Regions from separate parts of the Salinivibrio sp. MA607 genome, predicted to be linked through region 3. Evidence: predicted binding sites of a transcription regulator. Region 3 holds the regulator's gene; each other region holds the start of a gene.
The links. Region 3 encodes MetJ, which represses methionine synthesis genes. Its sites were predicted from a motif close to TTAGACNTNTANANGTCTAA; they were not measured.
Positions count from the first base shown of each region.

Region 1 (3,284 bases), on a different contig from region 3:
TAGGTGATGTGTTAATCGGGAACGTGTCAATAATATGGGGACGGTGAACGGAAAAGCAAATAGCTAATGTTTTTCGCTGCCCGGCGTCAGTATCTGTTGGCACTGTTTGCACCGATAGGTTGCCTGGCCGCGCAGAACTTTATGATGACGGCGTATCGTTAAGGCCACTGGCCCACAACGGCATTGGTACGAGAAGGTTTTCCCTTGCACCGCTGTGATATCAAGCTGGTGGGTCGTGTTTGCTGGTACATGAAACAAGTTAGTCATTAGGTCGCGCCATTCCGGACCATGAGGTTTGACACGCCCATGCAGCGCGAACGTGACTAAATGACAGACTTCATGCGGGATCACCTCATGAAAAAAAGCGTCGGCGTGTTGCTGGAGCAATACCGGATTAAACCGTAATCGCCATTCTGTCGGATGCGCGGTGCCTGCGGCGCGCCCTCGTAACGTAAAGCCAATTGTTGGATAAACCAGTTGGCGATCTAGTTGCCGATTGGCACGATCAATACAGGCGTGAACCTGGTCGGTGACCGATTGTATCAAGGTGTTAGACAGAGAAGGCATAGGTGTCGACTCACACTGCGATCAAAAAAGGGAAGCGAACGCTTCCCTTTGTAAAAAGCGAATCAGGCCAGATTAACCAAGCTTGGCAAATTCACGCAATAGGTCTGCTTTGTCGGTTTTCTCCCATGGGAAAACTTCACGACCAAAATGGCCATACGCCGCAGTTTGCTTATAAATAGGTTGCAGCAAGTCGAGCATTTCTTGTAGGCCATACGGACGTAGATCGAAGTGCTCACGAACGGCTTTAATAATCACCTCTGGCGCCACTTTTTCAGTGCCAAAAGTTTCGACCATGATAGACGTTGGCTCGGCCACACCAATGGCGTACGACAATTGAATCTCACAGCGGTCAGCAAGGCCAGCTGCGACGATGTTTTTCGCTACATAACGTGCGGCGTAGGCGGCAGAACGATCCACTTTTGATGGATCTTTGCCTGAGAATGCCCCGCCACCGTGACGGGCTGCGCCACCGTAGGTATCCACGATAATTTTACGGCCGGTTAAACCACAGTCTCCCATCGGGCCACCAATCACAAAGCGACCCGTTGGATTAATAAAGAATTTAGTCTCTTTGGTGAGCCATTCTACAGGCAGAACCGGTTTGATAATTTCTTCCATGACCGCTTCGCGGAGATCGTCGGTTGAAATGCTGTCGCAATGCTGTGTTGACAGCACCACGGCGTCAATGCCCGCAATCTTGCCGTTGTCGTAGGCGAAAGTGACCTGGCTTTTTGCATCAGGACGTAGCCAATCTAAGGTGCCATCTTTACGCACTTTCGCTTGGCGCTCAACCAAACGGTGTGAGTAAGTAATAGGGGCTGGCATCAGTACATTGGTTTCATTGGTGGCAAAACCAAACATAATCCCTTGATCGCCCGCACCTTGATCTTTGGGATCAGCGCGGTCAACGCCTTGGTTTATATCAGGCGATTGCTTGCCAATGGTGTTCAATACTGCACAAGAATTGGCATCAAAACCCATATCGGAATGGACGTAACCAATATCGCGTACCGTTTGGCGAGTGAGCTCTTCAATATCAACCCAGGCTGAGGTCGTCACTTCCCCGCCTACCATGACCATTCCGGTCTTCACATAGGTTTCGCAGGCAACGCGCGCTTTGGGATCTTGCTCAAGAATGGCATCCAAGACCGCATCAGAAATCTGATCGGCGATTTTATCAGGATGGCCTTCAGAGACGGACTCTGAGGTAAACAGGTGCTTAGCCATGTGACACTCTCATTGGTTATCAAGAATACCGACGATACGTAGCGAGTTGTCTCGCCGATCATCTCAGATGTTTTAACTTCTAGACGTCTATTTTATTCGCAAATACGATAAACGCAAGTCAGTTAATGCATCAGGGGGCCTCTCTAGGTATAGCAAAGGCGAGCCGTATCGTATTGTCCTAAGTAACGGCTTGAGGCGAACTTGCGGGTTGCCAGCCGGTTGGAGCCGCTTCTTGCAGCCAATGTTTGAGTGACTCGACACGCAGAGGAAGGCGGCCAGCACTGCAATAAAGATGTAATGGAACCGGCGCTGAGTGCCATTGCGCTAAACACCGTATAATTTTATCAGGGTGGTGTTTCTGATAGCCAGCTGCACTCCAAGTCGGCAGAAGTCCGACACCTTGTCCATTTGCAATCGCATCTAACTGGATCGCTATCATGTCGCAATTGAAACGGCTAGGCATGGCGCTTAAATGATAGGTTTTATCGTGATTATGGAGCGTCAACCCTTGCCGCCGAAGGGCAAAAACATCCAGCCATGGATGGCCGTCCAAAGCGCTTGGATGCATAAAAGGGCCGTGTTGTGCCACGTAGTGTGGTGCAGCATAAATACCATATTGCCAAGTGCCTAGCTTATGAGCCCGACAGTTCATCGGCAGTATCATATCGCCCGCCCAAATAATCAGATCCGCAGACTGGATACGCGCTGGGCTGACGTCACTCGTTAATGTAATGGAAACCTTGGGGTGTTGCGCTAAAAAGGCATTTATCGATGGCCCTGCCCATCCACGCATCATGCCTGGGTGGCAAATCACGTCAATTGGCCCTTGAAGGTGATTATTTAACCCTTGGATCGCTTCTTCACTTTCCTCGACCAAATCGAGCATTTGTTGGCAGTAACGGGAAAATATCTCGCCTGCTTTGGTTAACACTAGCCGGTTTCCTTGCCGTTGTGTCAGTGACTGCCCCATATCTGTCTCGAGCTGCGCTAAACGACGACTGAGAGTTGATTTGGGCTGTCCCAGTGCTTTCGCGGCCGCCGTTAGGCTTTGATGTTGGCAGAAAGCAACAAATGCACGAATAGAGGAGAAGTCCTGCATAATCGTCCTTTTTGATTCCGTTGAAAGTCCACACCTGTCGTTTGGTGACCATGACGTCGTTCTATCACTGGAACGAAGTGTTCCTGTTTTGCCACTAGTTGCCCTGACTTAGATGTGAATAATTATCAGTTAACAAACGATAATCATTATCACAGAATGGAGTTGATTATGTCCAGTTGTCTTCGTCCCTGCGTAGTTGGGATGGTATTAGCCGGTATCCCCTTAAGTGCCATTCATGCGGCTGAAGCGGTCGATCAAAATACTGAAACCATGGTCATCACGGCCTCAGGATTTGAGCAAGCCACAGCAAAGGCGCCAGCAAGTATCAGTGTGATTAGCCGTGACCAACTAGAAGGTCGTTATTATCGAGATGTCACGGATGCCTTAAAAC
Region 1 covers NZ_MUFJ01000015.1:68,502-71,785, reverse strand. Annotated here, with positions in the region: gene BZG81_RS08930 (SprT family zinc-dependent metalloprotease) at 64-567, opposite strand; gene metK (methionine adenosyltransferase) at 640-1,794, opposite strand; gene BZG81_RS08920 (LysR family transcriptional regulator) at 1,973-2,893, opposite strand; gene BZG81_RS08915 (ligand-gated channel protein) at 3,062-3,284, shown strand, end outside.
Region 1: the regulator MetJ is predicted to act here: its motif matches at 1,866-1,885, upstream of metK (methionine adenosyltransferase).

Region 2 (3,284 bases), on a different contig from region 3:
CCAGCAGTAACCCGCAAGTAGGAATAAGCGCCCACAGCGCATATTGATCCGAGGTCATCCCGATGCGCTCTTGCATTAAAAACGGCATCAGCGACACCGTGGTGATCACCAAGGTGAAGTTCAACCAGCTGATACTGGCGAAATAAAGAAAGTATGGCGTTTTTAACAGTGCGCCATAACGACCAAGGATCACTTTTATCTTAGGTAATGGCGATCGCGTATGCATACTCTCTTTAAATAAGAAAAAGAGCACGCACCACACCAAGCTGGTATAAACCATCAATAAAATAAAGATCGCTAACCAACCAAGATTGTGATTCACGAACCCACCGATCACGGGCGCGACAATCGGGGTAAAAGACGCCACCATGATCAAATACGACATCGCCTGTGGCAGTTGGTCGCCGGAATACGAGTCACGGGTAAAGGCTCGCGAGAGGACGGCACAACACCCCGTGCCCATCCCTTGAATACAACGGCCAATCACCAACCCGGTAAAACTGGCGCTAAAGCTCACCATCACGGTTAACCCAACCAGTGAAAGCAAGACACCGGCTAATAGCACGCGGCGGCGTCCGAGTGCATCCGAAATGGGGCCATAGATAAATTGTGACGGGCCAAACCCGAGCAGGTAAGCGGAAATAAGCAGTTGGACATCGTCCATGCTGAGATTGAAGTCACGAGCGATCCAAGGTAATGATGGAAAAACCAATCCCATGCTGAATTGCCCGATACTGACCGTTAAGCATGCCAGCAATACGGGCGACCAATTAAATGGACGAGTAGCCGATTGCATCTCAATTCCTATGCGTTCTGTGTGTTAGGCGAGCGAGGAAACTGTGACTCTAGCGAATGCTACAACCACAAGCTGAGAGGCATGTTAACGCAATAACTCCCTGAATGGTAAACAATGATTAAGAATGTACATCAATGGCCAGCTATCGCTGGCCGGTTTAAAAAACTAGAAAGCCGGTTCGATCGTGCCATCAAAGGTTTTTTGTAGAAACGCACGTGTTGCCTCTGATTGAAATAGCGCCAACAAACGCTGATAGGTCGGATTATCTTTATCCTCTGCCCGCGCTGCCACGACCATCACCGCGAGCGGTGCGTCTTTCGATTCTAAGAAAATACCTTGATCACTTGGATTAAGCCCTGATGACATCACATAGTTCATGGTAATTGCAGCAGCATCGACATCTTGTAGGCTGCGAGGCAATTGTGCCGCTTCTACTTCGACAAAATCGAGCTGCTTGGGATTAGCGGTAACATCTTGTAGCGTCGCTTGAAAGCCAACGTTATCGGCCAAGGTGATCAGCCCTGCGTCTTGCAGTAATAGCAAAGCGCGCCCGGCGTTGGTCGGATCGTTAGGGATCGCAATTTGTGCGCCTTGGGGTAAATCGTCCACGCGCTGTACTTTGTCTGAGTAAATCCCCATCCGCATAAGGATGGAACGCCCAATCGAGACCAATTCACTATCATGGTTTTGATTAAAGTTATCGAGAAACGGCTGATGTTGGTAACTATTTAAATCAAGACTGCCATCTGCCAGACCGGCATTCGGAGAGATGTAATCCGAAAATTCCACCACGTCGACATGAATTCCTTCGGTTTTAGCCTGTTTCGCAACCGCTTCTACGACTTGCGCATGGGGACCGACAGTCGCACCAATCTTTATCGTTTCTGGCTGATCTGAGCAGCCGCTGATAATCAACGCCAGTAACACTGACGCAATCCAAAATCCTGGTCGCTTTAACGTCATTCCGATTCCCTTAGAAAAGTAGATGTTTAGACGTCCAGAATGCCACAGCTTATAATGATGTCAACCTGATTGTGGTAATGCAGTCTCTGTCTTGATCGTATCCAACCCTAGTCGCGTAGTGGCAGGCATGTTGAATCAATAAGGAGGCGTAGATATGACGAAGCTGTTTCCTCTACCCTTGTTCTTACTACCCGGGGGCAGAGCTAATCTGCGCATTTTTGAACCTCGCTATTTGCGCTTGGTCCGCGAATGCTCGGCGAATCAACAGGGATTCGTACTGGCGATGATGCAAGGTAAACGTTTATATCGATATGGCACACTGGTGGACATTGTCGATTTTGAAACACTACCCGATGGTTTATTAGGCATTACCATTGCAGGTCGTCAACGGGTAAAAATTCAATCGACAGAGCAAGAAGCCGACAAGCTCTGGGTGGGCGAGATACAGGCACTGAATGACTGGCCACATGACGAGTTTATTGACCAAGAAGAAAATGAAGAAAAAATGCGTATCGCCGCAGGACTTAAAAATGTCTTCGCCGCCCACCCGGATCATGCTGAGCAATATGAGGCGCCGTATTTCGAAGACTTAACCTGGAGTTGCCAACGCTGGTTAGAAATTTTGCCGCTTTCTAACGCGCAAAAACAATGGTTTATCGCGCAAGAATCGGCAGAAGAGGCGAAGCAATTTATCAGTCAGCTTCTCGAGCAAGAAGTCGAGTGATCCAATTGTTTTAAGCCTCGTATTGGAAGCGAGATGGACGGCTACGACAGATAGGACTCAACTATGACTGCGCCACAAACCATGTATACTGAGACCACCATTTCCAGACGGGACACGCGTGCCAACATGACTGACGTGACGAAGGAAGAGTTGTCTGAATTATTAGCAAAAGTTGCAGAAGACCGCGACCGCATAGCGTTCGAACGTTTGTTCCGATTTTTTGGCCCTAAGATACGCGCTTATGGTTCAAAACATTTAAGAGCCGACGGCCAAGCAATGGAATTAGTACAAGAAACCATGCTAGTGGTATGGCGCAAAGCCCACTTGTATAATTCTGACAAAGGCGCGGCGACGACATGGGTATTCACTATCATGCGCAACTTAAGCTTCGATATGCTCCGCAAGGTGCAATCGAATCGCGAAGACAACTTTAGCGATGATATCTGGCCCATTCTCGAGTCAGGGCAACAGGACAATGAAACAGATTCCGGTGCTCAGTACATGATGGACCAAGAGCTTCTCAGTTTTATTGACGAGTTACCCGCGGTCCAGCAGCAGGTGGTTAGAGGGGTTTATCTCAAGCAACTGACTCATCAAGAGTTGTCAGAACAATTAAATGTGCCATTGGGCACCGTCAAGTCCCGATTGCGTTTAGGTCTAGAAAAGCTTCGCAATCACCTGGAGGTAAAACAATGATTAAGTATCATCCATCGACCGATTTACTGGATGCTTTTGCTGCTGGCAAATTGCCGACTTCGATGGCGATTGCGTTGTCTGCTCATGTTGAACTTTGCCAGGAGT
Region 2 covers NZ_MUFJ01000007.1:28,584-31,867, forward strand. Annotated here, with positions in the region: gene BZG81_RS05050 (multidrug effflux MFS transporter) at 1-796, opposite strand, end outside; gene BZG81_RS05055 (MetQ/NlpA family ABC transporter substrate-binding protein) at 962-1,759, opposite strand; gene BZG81_RS05060 (LON peptidase substrate-binding domain-containing protein) at 1,914-2,483, shown strand; gene BZG81_RS05065 (sigma-70 family RNA polymerase sigma factor) at 2,610-3,179, shown strand; gene BZG81_RS05070 (ChrR family anti-sigma-E factor) at 3,176-3,284, shown strand, end outside.
Region 2: the regulator MetJ is predicted to act here: its motif matches at 1,778-1,797, upstream of BZG81_RS05055 (MetQ/NlpA family ABC transporter substrate-binding protein).

Region 3 (3,284 bases):
AACGACATGTCGGACGATAAACGCCAGCAAGCGCTGGATTATCATGCATACCCTACACCCGGAAAAATCTCTGTCGAACTCAGTAAGCCTGCTGATTCAGCGGCGGATCTTGCTCTCGCCTACAGCCCAGGCGTTGCTGAACCTGTGCGTGAAATAGCCCAAGATGCGGATGCCGTATATCGCTATACCGGTAAAGGCAATATGGTTGCGGTGATCTCAAACGGCACCGCGATTTTGGGGTTAGGGAATTTAGGGCCGATGGCGTCAAAGCCTGTCATGGAAGGCAAAGCGTTATTGTTCAAGCGTTTTGCCGGCTTGGACTCGATCGACATTGAAGTTAAACACCGCACCATCGATGAGTTTGTTGATACCGTAGCCAATATTGCTGACACCTTTGGCGGTATCAACCTTGAAGATATCAAAGCCCCAGATTGTTTTGAGATCGAAAAGCAGCTGATTGAACGCTGTGAAGTGCCTGTCTTCCATGATGATCAACATGGTACCGCGATTGTCACTGCTGCGGGGATGCTTAACGCGCTCGAGTTGCAAGGCAAAGATATTGGTGAAGCCACCATCGTGTGTCTCGGTGCGGGTGCCGCTGCGGTGGCCTGTATGGAGCTATTGATTAAATGTGGCGCCCAGCGCGAAAAGATTTACATGCTGGATCGCAAAGGGGTGATTCACACCCGTCGTGATGACATTAACAAGTATAAGCAGCTGTTTGCCAATAACACGGATAAGCGTACCCTCGAAGATGTGATTGAAGGTGCGGATCTCTTTGTTGGCGTATCAGGCCCGGATTTGCTCTCGCCTGAGGCATTAAAACTGATGGCGGATAAGCCTGTCGTGTTTGCCTGCTCAAACCCAGATCCTGAAATTAACCCAGAGGTTGCGCACCAAGTCCGGGATGATCTGATCATTGGAACGGGGCGTTCGGATTACCCGAATCAGGTGAATAACGTCTTGTGTTTCCCGTTTATTTTCCGGGGAGCATTAGATGTGCGTGCCAGTGAGATTAATGATGCGATGAAGTTGGCCGCCGTTGAAGCGATTCGTGGTTTGGCGAAAGAGCCTGTACCACAATCGGTCTTAGATGCCGCGGGCTTGTCTTCACTCAGTTTTGGCCCGGATTACATCATTCCCAAGCCGATGGATGCCCGTTTACTGCCCAAGGTAGCACGTGCCGTGGCGCTTGCGGCCGTCGAAACCGGCGTAGCCCGTATTGAGATGCCAGACAACTATATGTTGTAAAGAAAACATGCTGTAAAGAAAACATGTTGTAATTAGAAAACAGTGTCTTACCATAAAAAAACCGCCGATGGCGGTTTTTTTGTTTAGTATTCACTGTCGTCAAACTCAATACCCAACTCTTCCATGATCCGACGTGCCTCGGCAGGAATGCTATCGGGTTTATCCTTACGGATGTCGTCATCGGTTGGCAGAGGCTGCCCGGTATAGGCATGTAAAAATGCCTCACACAATAGCTCACTGTTGGTCGCATGACGCAGGTTATGAACCTGACGGCGAGTGCGCTCATCAGTAAGAATTTTTAATACTTTAAGTGGGATAGAGACGGTGATCTTCTTTACCTGCTCTTTCTTTTTACCATGTTCGGCATACGGATTAATGTAATCGCCGTTCCACTGCGCCATGTCTCACCTATCTTGATTATGGAATACCCAGAATGATGCTGCGGAGATTTTAGCTATATTAACCGCCACATGCAAAGGTGTTTAGACGTCTAGAAGTGTTGACGTCCCAAAAGCGCCGAGGTAAAGTAGTATGATGACGACTGGATCACGTAAACCGTGCCAGCGCAACAAGAGCAAGGATGAACCATGACAGGTAAAAAAACCGACACCATTGCCGTTCGAACAGGAATTGGCACTGACACGCAACATCATGCGGTTGTGCCGCCTTTGTATTTATCAACCAACTATCGTTTTCCTGCTTTTGGCGACGTTCCCACTTATGATTATGCCCGTGGGGGCAATCCAACTCGAGCTCAGTTAGAGCAAGCGTTAACGGAACTGGAAGGCGGAGCCGGTGCCGTGGTGACCAACTGTGGGATGGCAGCCATTAACTTGGTGTTGTCTTTACTGGATGCAGGGGATCATATTGTTGCACCGCACGATTGTTATGGTGGTACCTATCGCTTGTTAGAGTCACGCGCCAAGCAAGGGATTTGGCAGGTCAGTTTTATCGATCAATCTGATCACCAGGCGTTAACCGCTGCGCTGGCAAAACAGCCGAAACTGGTGTTAGTTGAAACACCCTCTAATCCGCTATTGCGTGTGGTCGATATTGCTAAAATCTGCCAACAGGCCCACCAAGTGGGGGCATGGGTGGTGGTCGATAACACCTTTTTATCGCCAGCACTCCAACAGCCGTTTTCACTGGGTGCGGACATCATCGTGCATTCCACTACTAAATTTATTAATGGTCACTCTGATATTGTCGGTGGCGCTGTAGTGGCGAAGACGCCTGAATTGGCTGCAACATTAGCGTGGTGGGGCAACTGCTTGGGCGCAACAGGCAACGCCTTTGACAGTTATATGACATTGCGAGGGTTGCGTACTTTGGGCGCTCGGGTTAAACAACATCAACAAAATACGCAAGCGGTATTAGCCTATTTGCAAACAGTCCCTGCGGTGCGGCAACTCTATTATCCCGGTTTGGCGACACATCCAGGCCATGACATTGCCGCCCGTCAGCAGTTTGGATTTGGTAGTATGCTCAGCCTCGAGCTGGACACGGACTCCGCTGGGATCGCACGTTTTATTGAAGGCTTATCCTTATTTGCGCTTGCCGAGTCGCTGGGCGGGGTAGAAAGTCTGGTCACGCATCCAGGGTCAATGACCCATCGTGCGATGAGTGATGACGCGCAAGCCGAGGCTGGCATTACCCCGACGTTGCTGCGTTTTTCTATTGGACTAGAAGACGCAGAAGACTTAGTGGCCGATTTGGCGCATGCCTTCGCCCATTTAGCTAACCAGTAAAACCGATTGCTATAGGTGTTGCTGTCATAGCACGCCGCTTTATTGATATTTATTGAGACCAAGAGAGACCTCGCCATGCACGCGCAACCGATGGACACCGCCCCCGAATCACAACGCCAATTGCATAAATTTGGTGGCAGCAGTTTAGCGAGCCCAGATTGTTATCGCCGTGTGGTCGATGTGCTGACGGGGCATGCAAAGGCGCACGACTTAATTGTGGTCTCTGCGGCGGGGAAAACGACCAATCAGCTCATTGCTTGGCTCGCTCAACTGGGCAAAGATGGC
Region 3 covers NZ_MUFJ01000001.1:172,188-175,471, forward strand. Annotated here, with positions in the region: gene BZG81_RS00895 (malic enzyme-like NAD(P)-binding protein) at 7-1,251, shown strand; gene metJ (met regulon transcriptional regulator MetJ) at 1,335-1,652, opposite strand; gene metB (cystathionine gamma-synthase) at 1,839-2,999, shown strand; gene BZG81_RS00910 (bifunctional aspartate kinase/homoserine dehydrogenase II) at 3,075-3,284, shown strand, end outside.